DNA from 2 places in the Paenibacillus sp. FSL M8-0228 genome. Region 2 is predicted to be linked to the other one. Evidence: riboswitches for the same ligand, from Rfam matches in the RefSeq annotation. Region 2 holds a riboswitch; the other holds the start of a gene.
The links. Region 2 has a riboswitch for FMN ahead of ribE (riboflavin synthase). Riboswitches for the same ligand answer to the same signal wherever they lie in the genome.
Positions count from the first base shown of each region.

Region 1: it holds a riboswitch for FMN, as region 2 does, so the genes downstream of both, MKY98_RS06650 (DMT family transporter) here and ribE (riboflavin synthase) in region 2, are expected to answer to the same signal.

Region 1 is NZ_JBBOXA010000001.1:1,457,872-1,465,452, reverse strand. It holds gene MKY98_RS06665 (sensor histidine kinase) at 1-550, shown strand, start outside; gene MKY98_RS06660 (ABC transporter ATP-binding protein) at 659-1,582, shown strand; gene MKY98_RS06655 (ABC transporter permease) at 1,575-2,270, shown strand; FMN riboswitch at 2,393-2,537, shown strand; gene MKY98_RS06650 (DMT family transporter) at 2,716-3,663, shown strand; gene MKY98_RS06645 (methyl-accepting chemotaxis protein) at 3,905-5,935, shown strand; gene MKY98_RS06640 (carboxylesterase/lipase family protein) at 6,026-7,507, opposite strand.
Region 2 is NZ_JBBOXA010000001.1:3,442,040-3,449,620, reverse strand. It holds gene MKY98_RS15320 (thiamine pyrophosphate-dependent enzyme) at 1-1,115, shown strand, start outside; gene MKY98_RS15315 (IDEAL domain-containing protein) at 1,335-1,799, shown strand; FMN riboswitch at 1,871-2,044, shown strand; gene ribE (riboflavin synthase) at 2,365-3,030, shown strand; gene ribB (3,4-dihydroxy-2-butanone-4-phosphate synthase) at 3,090-3,773, shown strand; gene ribH (6,7-dimethyl-8-ribityllumazine synthase) at 3,803-4,267, shown strand; gene MKY98_RS15295 (segregation and condensation protein A) at 4,442-5,236, shown strand; gene scpB (SMC-Scp complex subunit ScpB) at 5,205-5,816, shown strand; gene MKY98_RS15285 (DUF2953 domain-containing protein) at 5,985-6,695, shown strand; gene ytfJ (GerW family sporulation protein) at 6,828-7,319, shown strand; gene MKY98_RS15275 (hypothetical protein) at 7,411-7,581, opposite strand, start outside.

The DNA of each region.
Region 1 (7,581 bases), 2.0 Mb from region 2:
TCATCAAAAGACAAGCGAAGCGATTGAGTTGATCGGAAGCTTTTTTAATTTGGCGAAACTGGAAGCTAATGATACGGATATTCCGTTGACACGACTGGAAGTGGGAGAACTGTGCAGACGCAGCATTTTAGAGTTTTATGACCTGCTGACTGCACAGGGGTTTACTGTGCATATTGAGATCCCGGAGCATACCATTCATGCCTTGGGGAACGAAGGAGCGATTGGGCGGGTGCTGAACAATCTGATCTCGAATGCCATTCGCTACGGGGCAGATGGTCGAACGCTAGGCCTGACGCTGTCAGAACAGCAGGATACAGTGCGTATAGAGGTATGGGATCGTGGCAAAGGCATACAGGAATCTGAGCAAGATAAAGTTTTTGAACGTATGTACACATTGGAGGACTCCCGCAATAAGGCGGTACAAGGCAGCGGACTGGGCCTTACGATTGCCAAACGTCTGGTTGAAACGATGAACGGAGAAATTCAATTGACTAGTAAACCTTATGAGCGGACGGTCTTCTCTTTTACATTGAAGAAAATCAACTATTAATCGGACTCAACATGCTCAACTTAATAAATTTGTAAGAATCACGAAAGAAAAATGAACATTTCGCCCTTTATCCTTGAATTATCAGCAGTATACGAAGGGAGAACACCCATGACTTACGTAATACGTACACATCAATTGACCAAAGCCCTGAAGGGTAACGAAATTGTAGCAGGAGTCAGTATGAATGTGCGCAAGGGAGAAACCTATGGCTTTCTCGGCCCTAACGGGGCAGGCAAGACGACGATGATGAAAATGATTACGAATTTACTCAAGCCGACATCGGGGGAAATTGAATTATTCGGTGAGAAATTAACGCCAAAATCGTATCATCTGCTCGGACGGATGGGTTCGATTATTGAATACCCGATTTTTTATGATAGGCTGACGGCGCAGCAAAATCTCGAACTTCATTGTGAATACATGGGCTACTATAATAAGCAGGCTGTTCGGGATGCCCTGGAATTAGTAAACTTGCAGAATGCGGGTGACAAGTCGGTAAAAGACTTTTCACTGGGAATGAAACAGCGTCTCGGGATTGCCCGCGCTATTGCGACTAAGCCAGAGCTACTCATTTTGGATGAACCGATTAATGGTCTGGACCCGGTGGGAATCAAGGAAATCCGCCAACTATTCCACATGCTATGCAAGGAATATGGGATGACTCTGCTCGTGTCCAGTCATATTTTAGCGGAAATAGAGCAGATTGCGGATACGGTAGGCGTGATTAATCACGGAAGGCTGATTGAGGAAGTGTCGATGGAGCAGGTGCGGGAAACCAATACGGAATACATCGAATTTACGACCAACGATTGTAAAAAGGCGGCCTACGTCCTCTCCCATCATCTGAATCTGAATAATATAAGGGTGCTCAATGAACAGAGTATACGTATTTACGATTCAAATGTACCGCAGAAACAAATTACGAAGACGCTCATTTTAAATGATATAGAAGTGGATTCCATTCATCAGAAAAGCAGTACGCTGGAAGACTACTTTTTGCGGCTGTTAAACGGAGGTGATCTCCATGCTTAAATTGATGCAATTGGAGCTGAAAAAATTTCATCTGGCCGGTTATATCCGTTCAGCACTGATCGCCAATGCATGCATTCTTGGGCTGCTCTGTATCATCGCGCTGGACAGCCAAAGTACAGGAATACCCGAATTTACACAGTACACTCAGCTTCTCGATCTCATGGACATGCTGGTCAGAGCCACATTTATTGTGTTTGCCTCTGTTCTCCTGTGCCGCTTTATCGTAGGGGAATTTAAGTCCAAATCGATTACGATCCTGTTCATGTATCCGATTCACCGTCAAAAGCTGATGATCGCCAAGCTCTTGGTTGTGCTGCTGTTTACCTTCTTATCAATTATTATTTCGGAAATAATCATTACGGCTGCTATTCATCTGCTCAACCAGTTTGTCTTGATTGTACCCGATAACCTTACTCTTTCGATACTGGGTCAACAATCAGCACGGACGCTGATCAATGCCGTTGCTGCCAGCTTTATGGGACTGGTTCCGCTGTATATGGGGATGCGAAGATACTCTGTACCCACCACCATTGTGACCTCAATCCTGATTGTAGCATTGCTTTTCTCCAATAATAACGGCGCTACACTTAGCTCCATAGCCCCCGTGCAAATAGGCTTCTCTATACTGGGAATGCTTGTGGCTTATGCAGCGATTCGACGCATTGAGTATAAGGATATTACTTCATAGTATGTAACTTAGTAAAACGCTTTCGAAAAATAGATGAAAATCATTGTTAGTTATACACACATTTTTCACTGGACTTCATTCTAAAACAGGTATATCCTATAGGAGAAATTAAAAAACGGAATAAGGATCTTCGGGGTAGGGTGAGATTCCCAACCGGCGGTATGGCTCATGGAGCTAAGCCCGCGACTCTGTATCTGGCAACAGGATACGGACTGATTTGGTGAGATGCCAAAGCCGACGGTAAAGTCCGGATGGAAGAAGATCGAAATATCAACATGCCGCAAAGTGGATGAATGCTGCGTTATGGATTTTGCAGTTGCAGTAACTTCATTTAACTTGCATAAAGCGGCAAGTTTATTTGATCAACCCCCGTCTTGCATGGTCTTTCGCCATGGACGGGGGTTTTTGTGCCACCGGTCCTGTATTCGCAAGGAGCTAATTGAGTATGAGTCAATCTTCTACTGTACTAACATCCAAAGGTTTTGATCATAGCTCCCACATGAAAAGCGGTTTTTGGCTGGTCGCAATAGGAGCAGCCTTGTGGGGCGCTGATCCGCTGTTTCGTATTATTTTGCTAAAATCATTTACTTCAACACAAATTGTACTAATGGAGCATATGCTGCTTTTCCTCGCTCTGACACCGATGCTGTGGAAACATCGTGAGGAACTCAAAGCGGTACGGCTTCGTCAAGTTTTCGCTATTTTGTTCGTCTCGTGGGGCGGCTCGGCTCTGGCCAGCGTGATTTTTACCATGGCACTCAGCAATGGTGATTTGAATGCTGTACTCTTGCTCCAGAAGCTTCAACCACTGGTCGCTATTGTTCTAGCCCGTATTATTTTGAAGGAAATGTTGCCGCGTCATTTTGGATTATTAATTGTCGTCGCTCTGTTCGGGACGTATCTTCTGACCTTCGGTTGGTCGCTCCCCTTCGGGCATGTTCGTGATTTTGTCCAGGTCGGTAGTCTGCTTGCACTGGGTGCAGCAGTTCTGTGGGGCGGTTCGACAGTCATGGGAAGCTACTTGCTTCGTTCAATGAAATATGAAACGGTAACCTCCCTCCGCTTCATGGTGGCGCTCCCTCTGCTGATTGTCCTCACCTCTGTAGAGCATGCGCCATGGAATATGCCTGCCGGTACATGGGCAGGCGCAGCTGTGATTATCAACTTGCTATTGCAGGCATTGCTTCCGGGTCTTCTTAGCTTATTGCTGTATTACAAAGGCTTAAGTACGACCAAAGCGTCTTATGCTACGATGGCAGAATTGAGCTTTCCCATGGTGGGTGTCGTGATTAATTGGATCGCATTTCAGCAAATCGTTACGGTAGCGCAATTGACTGGTTTTATGCTCATCTGGATTACGCTCTTTATGATTTCACGTCAGCAAAAAAATTAACAGTTCAATGTCTCTTTCATGACTCACCCAAGCCAAATTGTGAAGATGCTTTTGCATCTCCGATTTGGCTTTTTTATGTATTCGTATCCATATAAAATATAGTTCTTTAGACCCGTCTTTTAAAAAAAGTGTCTAAAACATGCTACTATTCCTCGTTTCCCAATGATTACATCTATAAAATTCGTCGGTTTATGTCGAATAAAACAATGTAGTGATCATCAGACACAGAGGAGCAAGAACTATGACTAAAACAAAACAAACAGTTCCGTGGTGGAACAGGTTTCTCAAGCAGTTTTATTTAATGAGGACAAGATTAATAATATCTTTTTTAGCTGTGTTATTGATTCCGAGCGTACTTATCGGGTACTTTTCTTATCAGGGGGCTACGACACAACTCAGTCAGCAAATGGGCAGTTCCGTATACACGAATCTGTATCTGATCCGAAGCAATGTCAATCAGTATGTAGCGCCCATTATGAAAGATCTGGACGTGCTTACCACTGAAATCAATTCTGATTCCATCGGTACCAACCAAGAAGCCCTTCAGAAAAAGTTAGCTGTTATCGTCAAGGCTCACCCCGAGCTAGATGCAGCGCTTCTCGGCAATGAGAAGGGGCAATACATACGTTCGCCGAAAAAACAGGAGTCCGATTATGATCCCAGGGAGAGAAAATGGTACAAAAACGCGATGCTGGAAAAGGGTAAAGTATTCGTCGGTGTTCCAGTTGCCAGCGTCACGACAGGGAATTTAGTCGTTAATATATCGGGAACGCTGGAGGACGGTGAAGGAGCTGTTGCCCTGGCTTTGAACCTGGACAAAATGAGTGAAAGTCTGCAGTCTGTTAAGATTGGTGAGCGCGGAGGACTCATTATTGTTGATTCTGAACATAAAGTTGTATCTGGGACTGGAACAGCTTTCAACAAGACAGGCAAAAAAGCGGCTGACGCCATAGAAGGACTTCCCGAAGTGGCGACAACCGTCGAAAATGATACTCCTTCCATGTCGCAAATTCAATTTATGAATCGAGATATGCTGGCCTTTACACTTAAGGACCCTCTCACCGGTTGGAGCATTGTCGCACTGTCGGATCTGGAGGATTATAGTGATGCAGCCCAACCAATTCTGAAACAAAGCCTGATTGTGATTGTTATTTCCATACTTGCCGCGGCGATCATCATTGTGCTTATGGTCCGCTCATTCTTAATTCCGCTGCGCAAGCTGCAAGCAGGAACACGCATCGTCCGTGACGGAAATCTGACCGAACGTGTTAATCTATCCAGCAAGGATGAGTTCGGCGAACTGGCACAGAATTTTGACCAGATGACGCATTCCTTGCATACGATGGTCTCAGAGGTCAACCAAACCTCCTCCCGACTTGCTTCCTCTTCCCTGATAATCAAGGAAAGCACAGAGCAAACGACGGAGTCCGTACAACATGTAGCGGAAACGGTTATGGAATCCGCGGAAAATGCAGCCACCAGCGCCGAGGCATCCGAGCAGACCGCTAATGCCGTTGAAGAAATGGCGAAGGGTGTCAGCACCATTGCCGAATCGGCAAGCTCCATCGTGGATTCAGCAGGACAAACCGAGCATGATGTGGCTCAAGGCAGTCAAATGATCAGTAGTGTACGGACCCAAATGGACCGTATTCTGGAGGCTGTCAGCCAAACGGCTAGCCTAATGGATGAGCTATCCCAGCTCTCAGACGATGCGAAGCAGATGAATACGGCTATTGCCGCCATTGCCAAGCAAACCAATTTGTTGTCTCTGAACGCGTCTATTGAAGCTTCCAGAGCTGGCGAAGCCGGGCGTGGATTTGCCGTAGTCGCTATAGAGGTACGCAAGCTGTCTGAGCAATCCAAGGAAAGCGCGGATTCCATCAGTCAGATTATTACTCAGATGCTCGATTTGATTCAACGCTCTACCGCTACCATGAACGGTAATGTTCGTAACCAGGTAGGTGAAGGTATGCGTATTAGCCAAGATGCAGAAGGTGCATTTACGAATATTGAGCGCTCTACTTCTCATATCGTGGAACAAATTCAAAGTGTGTCCGCTGCTGCTGAACAAATCTCAGCCAGTACAGAGGAAGTCTCCGCCACCGTTACCCATTTGGCAAGCCTGTCTCGCAATTCGGCGGACAGCTCGCAGACAACATCTGCTGCTGCTCAGGAACAAATGGCAGCTATGGAGGAAATCGCCTCTTCGTCACAGGAGTTGTCCAACATGGCGCAGGATTTGCAACAGCTGGTTAAGCGATTTAAGATTTAACTTACTACTAACAAAAGCCTTCGTCCGTATACAAATTACGGGCGAAGGCTTTTTACATTTGAGTTCTTGATATGCTCTCTCTCTTGTTACTTATAGGGTCATCTGACCGGTTAAATGACGGCGTCTATCTCCTTCGGGGTCGTGCTCCACCTTAATATTCTGATGGAAAATAGCTGTAGTCCGCTCTTCTCTGTCGTACATCGGCCAAGCCCCCTCGGACAGCACTGGTTTCCCATCACGTGCAAAAGCAACCCATGCCTGCTGCATATCTTGAGCCAGCTTCTGCATCGAAGGTTGAATCTCTAATCCAAGCTTATCTAGCAGCTCCAGATTATCGAAAACAAACGCAATCTCTGCACCGTGAACCGCTTGTTCAAAGGTAGGATGCCCGGGCAATGTCCAATCAAAACGATACATCCATACAGGCGCATGCGCCGACTGTGCAACAGCAAGAGCCAACGCAGGACGCCAAAAAAATAGATCGGTCAACATTTGCGCCTGTCCCTCAATCGTAACCGGAAATGGTTCTATCAGGTCGCCGATGTCTGACATGCCCGTCATCATTTCCAATGCCTGTCTCGCTGTTGACTTGTTCATTAGATGGGATTCTTTTCGGATGAAATAGGCCCCCTCATGCAAGTTCGTTCCAATCAAAACGGAAACTTGCTTTGCTGAACCTTGCGCGATTGCAGACAGGGGTACATCTGGCAAGGTCACACCGTCCACAACGGGTTGATAGATCATCGCCATCCCTGGTCCGATGACTTCATGCGTCTTCGCCATCGCTAGCATCAGCGCATCTGTCGGCAGGCTAAACAACCTCTCTGGATGCTGAGTGTCCACACCCAGCTGCTGTAGATACACAGCCGTCACTTGCTCGGCCTGTGAAGTTGGCAATACCTGCGACGCACCGCTCTGCAAAATCGCACGCTGGAACAGTCCTTCAGCTGCTGGCATCGCCAATAAAGCGGCAATACTCATCGCGCCTGCTGATTCACCGAACACCGTCACTTCGTCCGGATTGCCGCCAAAGGCAGAGATGTGATCCCTAACCCATTTCAGCGCAGCGATCTGATCCAGTAGTCCCGCATTAGAGGTCAGGCCATCTCCCTTTGGAGTCAGATGCAAAAACCCTAACGGCCCCAATCGATAATTGATCGTAACAACCACAACATCGCCATTCTTCGCCATGCGTTCCCCGTCATATAAAGGTATAATCCCGGACCCCGTGACAAAGGCACCGCCATGAATCCACACCATCACTGGACGTCCCTTCTCAGGAGCCTTCGAAGCAGGTGTCCAAACGTTCAGGTATAAGCAATCCTCTGACTGCTTAGGCGGTTCCACCAGATTTCCAGTCATACTTTCAGCGGATGGCATAGGTTGCGGACAGATTGGCCCAAAACTCGTCGCAGCCCGCACACCCTCCCAAGACTCCAAAGGCTGGGGCGCGTGAAAACGTAGTTTTCCAATAGGAGGCTGTGCATATGGGATACCTTTCCATACATGATATCCATTTCCTGATTCCCCACGCAATTGACCTAGACGAGTATGTACTATAATACTCTCCATCATGAAGCCCCCTTTATTTCGTATGTTCAACACATCGGTATAATATCAATCTTTACATATCTCTATTATACCCT
Region 2 (7,581 bases):
AGGCGGCAGAGGCCGGACGAGTAGAGAAGCCCTTTGATTACTACGGAATTAATTCGGGTTCACCGGACAAGGTGATGCCGCAAGTTATGCAGCCGCCACGTGGTAATGATTACCGTACGGGTCTGATTCAGGTTACGCCGGACGAGGAGACCGGGAAGCTCAAGGTCAAGGTACCCCCTTTGCGGTCGTTGACAACCAAACCACGGCGTCTTTCACCAGGCCACGGAGCTTGTCCAGGATGTGGGGCATTGTCTGCGCTGGAACTGTTTTTCAAAGGTATTGAAGGGGATATTGTCGTGCTGTTCCAGACAGGCTGCGTATATGTGACGACGACAGGGTATCCATATACATCACACAAACAACCGATGATCCACAATCTTTTTCAAAACGGGGCCGCTACCCTTTCAGGAGCGCTAGAAGCTTACATGGAAATGAAACGGCGTAATGAAATTGAGATGTCGGACGATCCGACCTTTATCATGATTAGTGGTGACGGTGGGATGGATATTGGTATGGGTTCTGCGATTGGTGCGGCTCTGCGTAATCATAAGCTAATCATGCTGGAATATGATAACGAGGGGTACATGAATACAGGTTCACAGCAATCTTACTCCACTCCGCTCGGTCACATGACCAGTACGTCGGGTGTAGGTAAAATGCAAAAAGGAAAGCAAGGGCATCACAAGGATACCGTGCAAATCATGGCTGCTTGTAACATTCCGTATGCTTTTACCGCTGCTGAAAGTCATCCGCAGGATATGCTGCGTAAAGCAGCCAAGGCTCAATGGTATGCAAACAACGTGGGTACGGCCTATGGTAAAATCCTGTGCGCCTGTCCGCTGAATTGGAAATCCGAAGACAGACTGGGTACCAGCATTGTGGGCGCCGCAGTCGAGTCCTGTTTCTTTCCTTTGTACGAAATAGAGCAAGGCAGTACGACGATTACGTACAATCCGGAGGACAAAGGAAAACGAATTCCAGCTGCTGAATGGCTGAAATTAATGGGTAAAACGAAGCATCTTATTAAGGAGGAGGCTACGCTGGCGACCTTTGAACAGGAGATTGAGCGTCGCTGGACTATCCTGAAAAAGAAACATGAAATTTCAGAGCTATAATCCTGTTTTTTGCATAATCATCGATTAACATTGTTAGCCGCTGTTACTGTAGTGGCTCGATCAAGATTCTTTGCGCTTATTGCGCAAAGAATCTTTTTTGTCGTTTATGGGTTGAAGCATAAAAAAACAGGTAATGATTTCCGATATAGGAGTGGAGGCCTATAAGAGGCACGTTAAAAAGTTTTCTTCTGAATTTTAAGATGCAATGAGGTGCAGGTAATGATTAAGCTGAATACAGTTGAAATAATCGAAATTATAAAGAAGCAAATCCCTAAGGTTATGAACATCAAGCCAGTGGAACTCAAGTTTACGGATGATTTTGGACGGACCTCGCTGGCAGCGACAGAACACAAATTTACGCTGACGAACCAGCATTATTCTGCCAAGGTGATGGATTGCGTGTTAGAAACACAAGTACGCCCCATTTTAATGTGCGAAATTATTTATTTTCTAAAATGCGAGTTTATTGACGGACATGTTGATGTACGACTGGATTATGAAGCATGTTCTGAGGAAGGGCGAGGACCGGTTGCTTCAGCCGTAATTACCTTTGATCATGCAACAGAGCTGGGAGTCGAGGAACTGGCCGATCTGATTGACTTGGCGCTTCATATGAACGATAAAACCTGGTTTGAAGAACTCTCCAGCCAATATGTCAAAACCAAAGCAGGAGCTTCTATTTGATAACTTGCTTTTTTTAGAAGTCGGTGCTAATATACGTAACAAGTTTAATGTTAATTCAACTGAATAAGAGCAAGATCCTTCGGGGCGGGGCGAAATTCCCCACCGGCGGTGATGACATGTTTGTGGATCGTTTTTGTGAGAAACAGCATGGCTTAGTCCGTGACCCGGATGCTGAATGATCAGCAGAAGGTGGACCTGGTGCAAATCCGGGACCGACAGTATAGTCTGGATGGGAGAAGGATACGAAGCGCATGCACATGACGTGACATGTGCCGATTTTTAGCATACCCAATTGTGCGTACGGCTTATTTCGTTGTAGGATGGCATCGGGCGATAGCTTTCTTTTGATGGGTGTTCTGAGCGTATTTGGCTGTATCCTCAGTCATGCTTTCTATTGGCAAACCTATGATTTCATGTCGTCTTAAGATGCATATGAACTGCGCTTGTATACTACAAATGTGACTCTCATCACCCCCATGACGGATTGAATCCGAACTGGGGGTTTTTTGCGCTTATAGCTGATGAATTAGGGATAAACTGAGATGTAGTGGAAAGGAGTGAAGGCATGTTTACCGGATTGGTCGAGGAAGTGGGTCGTATTCAAACCATTTCCAAAAGCGGTGAAGCGATGGTGCTGGGGATTTCGGGTTCCGTGGTGTTGGGCGATTTAAAAATAGGAGACAGTGTCTCAGTGAATGGCGTTTGCCTGACGGCGATACAGATCGGTACGAAAGACTTTAAGGTTGATGTGATGCCGGAAACCTTTCGTAGCACTAATCTGAAAGAGTTGAGATCCGGCAGCCGAGTCAATCTGGAGCGAGCGATGGTGGCGAGTGGAAGGTTCGGAGGACATATCGTGCAAGGACATGTGGACGGGACGGGAACGATTCGCGGGGTGACATCAGACCAGAATGCAGTGGTGTACGAAATTGAGCCTAAAAATCAAACATTATTTAAATATATTCTTCTCAAAGGGTCAATCACAATTGATGGTATAAGCCTCACAGTCGCACAGCGTACGGGAGAGACCTTTGCCGTATCCATTATTCCCCACACCTTATCCGAAACGGCCTTACAAGGCAAACGTGAGGGGGATACCGTCAATATCGAATGCGATATTTTGGGCAAATATGTAGAACAGCTTTTAAGTTACAGAGGTGCAGCGGAGGCGGAGAGAGTAGAAGAAGCTCCTCTCAGTTTGGACTATTTGGCGAAACACGGTTTTGCCTGATATTGAATGGTAAGCCTGTTTAGGAGCATTCGTGGCTAAGACATGAGGAGGAAAGTGTTATGGATAGAGGTAGCCAAACAAGTGCAATGGCAAACGTCATAGAGCATGGCGAGTTGGAACATGACGAAGAGATTCGTTTGGATTCCATCGAAGAAGCGTTGGAGGACTTGAAAAACGGTAAAGTCGTTATTGTAGTGGATGATGAACAGCGCGAAAATGAAGGCGATTTTATCGCTTTGGCTGAAAAAGCGTCGCCTGAGGTCATTAATTTCATGATTACAGAAGGTCGCGGGTTGGTCTGTGTGCCGATCACACGACAAAGAGCCGAGGCCTTGGAATTGCATCCTATGGTAGAGCAAAATACAGATTTCCACGGTACTGCCTTTACGGTATCGGTAGATCATATGGAGACAACAACGGGGATTTCAGCGGCCGAGCGCTCCTTGACTGTACGCGCCTTGGCAGACGAAGCAGTCACAGGAAGTGATTTCCGCAAGCCTGGTCACATGTTCCCGCTGATTGCTCGCGATGGGGGTGTCTTGCAGCGTGCTGGTCACACGGAGGCGGCTGTTGATCTGGCTCGACTCAGTGGCTTCAAGCCTGCTGGAGTCATTTGTGAAATTATAAAGGAAGATGGCTCAATGGCCCGCCTGCCTGATCTGGCAGTGGTCGCCAAGCGACATCAATTGAAACTGATCAGTATTCAGCATTTGGTGGACTACCGCCGCCGTTTGTCATTGTAAATAATTTGAATTAAGAGAGGTTGATTAATATGGCACGTTTTCTAGAAGGTAATCTTGTATCGAACGGTTTAAAATATGGTATTGTGGTGGGCAGATTTAATGAGTTTATTACGAGCAAGCTGTTAAGCGGTGCAATTGACGCACTTCAACGACATGGTGCACAGGAAGATGAAATTGATGTAGCCTGGGTTCCGGGTGCATTTGAAATTTCACTAATTGCGCAAAAAATGGCTGCAAGCGGCAAATATGATGCCGTAATTACGCTGGGTACGGTCATCCGTGGTTCTACTTCACATTATGATATCGTCTGCAATGAAGTGGCCAAGGGTGTGGCAGCGAGCAGCCTAAAAACGGGAGTACCTGTTATTTTTGGGGTAGTGACTACAGAAAACATTGAACAGGCTATTGAACGAGCAGGTACGAAGGCTGGTAATAAAGGTTGGGATTCAGCACTGGCTGCGATTGAAATGGCCAATCTCGGCAAGCAATTTTAATGATAGGAATAGCTGAATAGAACGGTATAAACTGCAAGGGGAAAAAAGGGATTGGATTGTTAAGCAAGGCGATGACGTATATACTACAGAAAGAGGGATTGATAACGCAGAGCATAAGTGCTATAGGGAAAGGTATTGTTGAATGATGATTGGAGTAAGGCAGGGGGAAGCACATTGACAGTCGTAAACTACAAGCTGGAAACATTCGAGGGTCCGCTGGATCTACTGTTGCATCTGATTGATAAAGCCGAAATCGACATTCAGGATATCCCGATTAGCGATATTACTGATCAGTATATGGCTTTTTTGCACAGTATGCAGGAGCTGGAACTGGACATTACGAGCGAGTTTCTGGTGATGGCGGCGACGCTCTTATCCATTAAGAGTAAATTGTTGCTTCCCAAGCCACCTGTGATGGAATATGACGATTTGGATTTTTATGAGGAAGAGGATTATGATCCACGTGAGGAACTGGTCCGCAAGCTGGTGGAGTATCGTAAATATAAAGGGATTGCTCGCCATCTAAGTGAACGTGAGTGGGAGCGGAGTCTAATTTATGGCAAAGAGCCAGAAGATCTGAGTGCATTCCTGCCCACTGAACCCGTAAATCCGGTGCATGGGCTGCATGCAAGCGATTTGGTCGCAGCCTTTCAGCGTGCTTTGCGCAAAGCAGAACGACGTACGACGGTAACCCGTGTTCATCGGGACGAAATTTCAGTCAAGGACCGTATCCGGCAAGTTATCGGGGCTTTAGAGATGGTGGGGAATGGAGGACGGCTGCTGTTCTCCAAGCTGATGCATGAGGATATGTATCGGCATGAAGTGGTTGTGACCTTTTTGGCTATCCTTGAACTGATGAAAATGAAGCAAATTTTCTGTTATCAGGAGAAGCTTTTCGATGATATTGTAATGGAGTGGAGAGGGGATTTACGGGTTAATGGATTATCTGAAGCTGAAATCAATTATTGAGGGACTGCTGTTTCTAGCAGGAGAGGAAGGGTTGTCCACCAAGCAGATCGCCGACATTGTAGAGCAGCAGCAAGAGCTGGTTGAACAGTGCCTGGAAGATATGAAGCAGGACATGGAGCAGGGGGGAAGAGGCCTGCAACTTGTCCGTATTGCCGGTCATTATCAGCTTGCAACTTTATCCGAACATGCACCTTACTTTGAAAAGCTCGCATACTCTCCGGCACGTGCGTCACTGTCTCAAGCTGCTTTGGAGACGCTGGCCATTGTGGCCTACCGCCAGCCCATTACAAGAGTTGAAATCGAAGAGATTCGGGGGGTTAAATCCGAGCGGGCCATACATACACTGGTCAACAAGGAGCTCATTGAAGAGAAAGGTCGAGCTGAAGCCATCGGACGGCCGATATTGTACGGAACGACGAAATCATTTTTGGATTATTTCGGTCTGGGCTCTCTGGCAGATCTACCGCAACCGGAGCTGTTCGAGAATTCGGACAATTTGGAGGAAGAGACTCAATTATTGTTCGAGCGTCTGGAGAGTAGCCAGCCTGCGGCCAACGATCTAGATCTTGAATCCCAATAAAGTTGCTCCGGATCTTGCGGCTCACTTATGTAAAAGTTCAAACAGACAGCCAGTCCTCATATCGTTGGGGGCTGGCTGTTGGTATTTTAAGATGCATGATTTTCCGGCGAACGGTCATACTATTTTTGCCATGATATTCTATAGCAAAAAGGTAGGGAGGACACGCCAGTGTGGAAATGGATCAGTATCGCCATCATCGTCGTTATATTACTTGTACTGGCAGTTCTGCTCTCTCGTATTCGTTTGAAGCTGAATATTGCCAAACATGACAATGATGATCGGGCGCATCTAGAGATCAGATTTCTATACGGGATGATAAAAATGAATTACGATGTGCCGGCCATTCTCATAACAGGGTTGAAAAAGGGGCTTCTCTATCGGCTAGATCGCAACAAAAACATACATAAAACGGATGCTTCCGTGGATAGCGGTAATATTGATACAGTAAAAATCAAGCAATTTATACATGATATACGGGTTTTGCTCAAGGGAACGAAATCCTTTAATAAATGGTTGCGACATACATTGGCACATGTGACGATGTCCAAAATGGAATGGTCTACCAACATTAGTCTTGCTGACGCGGCATATACAGCTACCTCAACTGGTATTTTGTGGGGATTAAAAACAACCTTGATCGGTTATGCTTCAAGCTTTGTACGCATGGATTGTACCCCTAAGCTGTATGTTGTGCCCTATTGGGTGGATCGCTTTCGTTTTACCACCACTTTGAACTGTGAAGCAAACGTATCGCTCGGCTATTTAATGTTCTCCATGCTCATCTTATCTTACCGCATATGGCGCGTTCCGGGTGGACCGGAGGCATGGAAACGGGTTTTTTTCAAAAAAAATGCGGATCATCAAGCTAACAATGAATGATAAACAGTGGAGAGAGGTGAGACTCAATCCTTTCTGAACTATCGAATGACATACATATTTCCTTGAACCCCTGCGCACAATAGCGAAAGAAAAGGCAGTCTACGCTTGAGATAAGCAGAGGAGGAATAAATCATGTCAGATCACCCGATTCAAGGGCTCATGCAAACCGCAATGGAAAACATCAAAGCCATGGTAGACGTGAATACGATTGTAGGAGACGCAGTGGAAACACCCGATGGTTCTGTTATTTTGCCAATCAGTAAGGTGGGATTTGGTTTCGCTGCCGGGGGAAGTGATTTTAACGTAGACGAAGAGGCACTTCATACTTCCTCGGCGTCGGGTAATCATAGCGGGAAGGAAGGGCATCCTTTTGGAGGCGGTAGCGGTGGTGGTGTATCTATTCATCCCATTGCTTTTCTGGTTGTTGGCAAACAGGGGGCACAAATCGTTCCATTGGACAATCAAACGCATCTGATTGAGAAGCTCATTGACTCCACGCCATACCTGATTGATAAGGTTCAGTCTATCTTCCGGAATTCAGGCGGCGACTTGCAGACTCCCCCCCCACAGGTACCTGTAGATGTTGCTACGGATCACAGTAATTCTGGCCCGGCTTACTTGTAAAAGTTATTGAAATTAAAAGCATTCTCTCAGGAAGGTATCCCAAAGCCGAGTATAGGCTAAGGAATACCTTCTTTTCTGCTTGTACTTGGGCCTATCCCCGAATATACTGCCTTCCCCCAATGAAAGCATGTATATGGTGACTGTATTCCTGTTGATATAAAGTATGCAGCGAGATTTCATTTTTTCGATTTCCTTCGGTAGCAAACTGCGATAGGTAGATGAAGTCCGGATAGATCACTTCATTCGTCAAATAAGCGGATAC